2 regions of the Oceanobacillus timonensis genome follow, and region 1 is predicted to be linked to the other one. Evidence: a T-box and tRNA genes for the amino acid it is inferred to sense, from the RefSeq annotation. Region 1 holds a T-box; the other holds one or more tRNA genes.
What was found. The T-box of region 1 lies ahead of serS (serine--tRNA ligase). A T-box ahead of a tRNA ligase gene usually reads a tRNA of that ligase, here a tRNA-Ser.
Positions count from the first base shown of each region.

Region 2: it encodes a tRNA-Ser, which carries the amino acid that the T-box ahead of serS (serine--tRNA ligase) is inferred to sense. The anticodon was not compared.

Region 1 is NZ_LT800497.1:78,424-80,787, forward strand. Features, by position in the region: gene serS (serine--tRNA ligase) at 179-1,456, opposite strand; T-box leader at 1,512-1,746, opposite strand; gene B7E05_RS00885 (D-alanyl-D-alanine carboxypeptidase family protein) at 1,805-2,364, opposite strand, start outside.
Region 2 is NZ_LT800497.1:1,767,965-1,770,328, reverse strand. Features, by position in the region: tRNA gene B7E05_RS08605 (tRNA-Leu) at 289-370, opposite strand; tRNA gene B7E05_RS08600 (tRNA-Cys) at 378-451, opposite strand; tRNA gene B7E05_RS08595 (tRNA-Gly) at 460-534, opposite strand; tRNA gene B7E05_RS08590 (tRNA-Gln) at 539-613, opposite strand; tRNA gene B7E05_RS08585 (tRNA-His) at 654-726, opposite strand; tRNA gene B7E05_RS08580 (tRNA-Trp) at 732-805, opposite strand; tRNA gene B7E05_RS08575 (tRNA-Tyr) at 821-906, opposite strand; tRNA gene B7E05_RS08570 (tRNA-Phe) at 922-997, opposite strand; tRNA gene B7E05_RS08565 (tRNA-Asp) at 1,020-1,096, opposite strand; tRNA gene B7E05_RS08560 (tRNA-Met) at 1,101-1,177, opposite strand; tRNA gene B7E05_RS08555 (tRNA-Val) at 1,200-1,275, opposite strand; tRNA gene B7E05_RS08550 (tRNA-Glu) at 1,306-1,380, opposite strand; tRNA gene B7E05_RS08545 (tRNA-Ser) at 1,397-1,488, opposite strand; tRNA gene B7E05_RS08540 (tRNA-Asn) at 1,492-1,566, opposite strand; rRNA gene rrf (5S ribosomal RNA) at 1,634-1,749, opposite strand; rRNA gene B7E05_RS08530 (23S ribosomal RNA) at 1,880-2,364, opposite strand, start outside.

The DNA of each region.
Region 1 (2,364 bases):
GCCAATGCCTTCGTTGGGACTGGGACTGCGCTTACGCGTCCCACCGGAGACATTTGCAATTACTCGCCTCATGGAAAATCATTGCACTTATACTTTATTCCTTGAATTCTTTATACTTTCTTAAAGTGTAAAAAAAAGAAGAGACCCTCCAAAAAAGGAAAGCCTCTTATGCTCCATATTACTTGTCAATCACCTCTACGCCGCCCATGTACGGACGCAATACTTCCGGTACAACGACACTGCCGTCCTCCTGTTGGCAATTCTCCAAAATAGCTGCTACGGTACGTCCCAAGGCTAGACCAGAACCGTTTAGCGTATGAACAAACTCCGGTTTTCCATTTGCTTCGCGGCGAAAACGAATTCCGGCACGACGGGCTTGGAAATCTTCAAAGTTAGAACAAGAAGAAATTTCACGATACGTATTCTGGCTTGGAATCCAAACTTCAATATCGTATTTTTTCGCTGCTGTGAAACCTAGATCGCCTGTACACATGCTCATGACACGATAAGGAAGTTCTAACAACTGCAACACCGTTTCCGCTTCATTAGTCAGTTCTTCCAGTCTTTCATAAGAATCTTCCGGTTTCACAAAATTCACAAGCTCCACTTTATTAAATTGATGCTGGCGAATCAAACCGCGTGTATCCCTTCCGGCAGATCCAGCTTCAGAACGGAAACTGGCACTGAAGGCAACATATTTCTTCGGTAAATCAGCAATTGTTAAAATTTCATCACGGTGATAGTTGGTTACAGGAACTTCTGCTGTCGGCACCAGAAAATAATCCCAGTCTTCCAGCTTAAAGGCGTCCTCTTCAAATTTAGGAAGCTGTCCTGTACCTGTCATGCTCATCCGGTTCACAATATAAGGAGGAAGCATTTCCTGATAGCTATGCTTATCTGCATGCAGATCCATCATAAAGTTTAATAATGCACGCTCGAGTCTTGCACCTAACCCTTTATAGAAAACAAAACGGCTTCCTGTCACTTTTGCTGCCCGTTCAAAATCCAAAATATCTAAATAAGTCGCAACATCCCAGTGCGGCTGTGCTTCAAATGAAAATTCCGGCACCGTACCCCAGCTGCGTGCTTCCACGTTATCATCTTCATCTTCTCCGACAGGCACACTTTCATGTGGCAAATTAGGAATAGAAAGCATAATTTGCTCTAAGTTTTCCTCAATTTCTTTTAATTCTTTATCAAAATTTGCTATCTGGTCGCCAACTTTACGCATAGAGGCAATCGCTTCTTCCGCATCTTTCTTCTCTCGTTTTAAAACGGAAATCTCTTTGGATACCTCATTACGCTTGGCTTTTAATTTCTCCGTTTCTGCAATTAACTCCCGTCTTTTCACATCCAGTTCGCCAAAACGATCTAATTCGCCCAGGTCTTCCCCGCGATGTGCAAGTTTTCTCTTAACTTCTTCAAAGTTATTGCGAACATATTTCATATCTAACATAACTACATTACCTCCTGTATTTTTTTACCATTAAAAAACTCCCGTCCCTTATATAGAAAGGGACGAGAGTGTATTTCCCGCGTTGCCACCCTGATTAAAGAATCAACATGGATTCTTCCGGCTTTACATACGAATAACGTCGTATCTCCGTGCTTATTTCATGAGCGTCCGCCCACTTCTATAAGCATGCTCCAGGATGGATTCACTGCATTCTAACGCTGATTTGCACCAACCATCAGCTCTCTGCCAAATAGAATTAGTCAGTTACTAGTTCCTATCAACACATCATTCATGATTGTAAATAATCATAAGCTATTTTCCTTCAGGTTGCAAGAGTTCTTATAGAAATTAGCTAAAAAGCCCTTTCACCCAATTAAAAGCACCTTGGAACATATTAACAAAAAAGTCACCAATCGATTGTAACGTCAGCATAAACCAATTTGATTGTTCCACATCATCCATTGCTACTAAATCGTAGCTTTCCTGGCTTGTTTCATCCGAAATATAGCCATAATCTTCTGCGTCCCCGTCATAGACAACGTTAACTGTACCAATTACTTCGTCTGCTTCAACAGGGGCTTCTAACTCGCCATCGTCATTCAGTCTGTCTTCATCTATGACATACTCTAAATGATATAACTCTTCCTCCCCTGATTTTACAGGGACATGAATTGCTTCATTAATACCAATATTTACTTCTCTCTCTTTTCCTCTTGCTACAGGAGCTGTTTCTTCTCCTTCTTCCTGATATCCTGCAGGAAATAATTCTTGTGTATCAAATTCATCAAAACCATAATCTAACAGTTTTGCTGTTTCTTCAAAGCGCTTTTCAATACTATCGGTTTTCATCACAACGGTAATAAGACGTTGTCCATCACGTTCTGCTGTCCCAGTGAAGGCAAAACCGG
Region 2 (2,364 bases), 1.7 Mb from region 1:
ATTGGCTTTTTATTACCCAATCGGTGAAAATATCGGCAGTAATATGCCTAAGCTTCGTTACATACTCTTGCTCTAATAAGCCGTTACGTACTGCTCCCAAACTATTCCGATAATAATTCCGGACTATCTGCGATAAATGTTCGCCTTTTACCCATCGCCTAAAATCCGCTTTGCGTTTTAGTTTAGTCGTGCGAACCGTGGCCAAAATAGTGCGCATGGTAAACGTATCTGTACGAAAAAAACCCCGCTAAAGCTGTGTCATAACAGCTTTTAACGAGGTTTTTCTGATACCGGTGGTCGGGTTCGAACCGACACTCCTTGCGGAACACGATTTTGAGTCGTGCGCGTCTGCCAATTCCGCCACACCGGCATGTTCTTGGAGGCGGTAACCGGATTTGAACCGGTGATAAAGGTTTTGCAGACCTCTGCCTTACCACTTGGCTATACCGCCATTTCTTTTGGAGCGGAAGACGGGATTCGAACCCGCGACCCCCACCTTGGCAAGGTGGTGTTCTACCACTGAACTACTTCCGCAGAATGGCTGGGCCACCAGGATTCGAACCTGGGGTACACGGGATCAAAACCCGATGCCTTACCGCTTGGCTATGGCCCAATGATTAATTTATATAACTTATGTATTAAAATAAAAAAGGGGCGACCGGTGGGGATCGAACCCACGAGTGCCGGAGCCACAATCCGGTGCGTTAACCACTTCGCCACGACCGCCATATTGGCAGGGGTAGTAGGAATCGAACCCACATCAAAGGTTTTGGAGACCTTCGTTTTACCATTAAACTATACCCCTATGAAATTTAATAAATGGTGGAGGGAGTAGGACTCGAACCTACGAACCCGATGGGAGCGGATTTACAGTCCGCCGCGTTTGGCCAACTTCGCTATCCCTCCACTTTTTTGAAAAGATGGTGGCTCGGGACGGAATCGAACCGCCGACACAAGGATTTTCAGTCCTCTGCTCTACCGACTGAGCTACCAAGCCATAAGCTGTTTTAAACCTTTAATGGCGGTCCGGACGGGACTCGAACCCGCGACCTCCTGCGTGACAGGCAGGCATTCTAACCAGCTGAACTACCGGACCATTTTGGTTGCGGGGGCAGGATTTGAACCTGCGACCTCTGGGTTATGAGCCCAACGAGCTGCCAGACTGCTCCACCCCGCGATATAAATGTATAAATCTTACATGGTGGAGGATGCAGGGCTCGAACCTGCGACCCCCTGCTTGTAAGGCAGGTGCTCTCCCAGCTGAGCTAATCCTCCGAAGTACAAATGCGTCAATAAAAATAAAATTGGTGACCCGTACGGGATTCGAACCCGTGTTACCGCCGTGAAAGGGCGGTGTCTTAACCACTTGACCAACGGGCCATTAAAAAGGTTTTAATGGCGGAGAGCGAGGGATTCGAACCCTCGAAGCCGCGATAGCGGCTTACACGATTTCCAATCGTGCTCCTTCGGCCTCTCGGACAGCTCTCCAAATGGCTCCACAGGTAGGATTCGAACCTACGACCGATCGGTTAACAGCCGATAGCTCTACCACTGAGCTACTGTGGAATAATCCATAACAATAAAGAAAGAAGTATTTCGCTTGTCCTTAAGGACTTAGTCAGAGAATACTCTAGCCTGGCAACGTCCTACTCTCGCAGGGGGAAGCCCCCAACTACCATCGGCGCTGAAGAACTTAACTTCTGTGTTCGGCATGAGAACAGGTGTGACCTCTTCGCTATCGCCGCCAGACAAGGATTTAAAAAATCAGCAACAATCAATATTATAATCGTTTTTGAGAAAAAATCAAGTACTAATTTTAAAAAATATGTATGATTTTATACCTCAAAAACTAAATAAGAGTAACGTGACAAACAAAAACTTAGATAAGTCCTCAATCGATTAGTATCCGTCAGCTGCACGTGTCGCCACGCTTCCACCTCGGACCTATCAACCTCATCGTCTTTGAGGGATTTTACTCACTTGAAGTGATGGGAAGTTTCATCTTGAGGGGGGCTTCATGCTTAGATGCTTTCAGCACTTATCCTTACCACACGTAGCTACCCAGCTATGCTCCTGGCGGAACAACTGGTACACCAGCGGTGTGTCCATCCCGGTCCTCTCGTACTAAGGACAGCTCCTCTCAAACTTCCGACGCCCACGACGGATAGGGACCGAACTGTCTCACGACGTTCTGAACCCAGCTCGCGTACCGCTTTAATGGGCGAACAGCCCAACCCTTGGGACCGACTACAGCCCCAGGATGCGATGAGCCGACATCGAGGTGCCAAACCTCCCCGTCGATGTGAACTCTTGGGGGAGATAAGCCTGTTATCCCCGGGGTAGCTTTTATCCGTTGAGCGATGG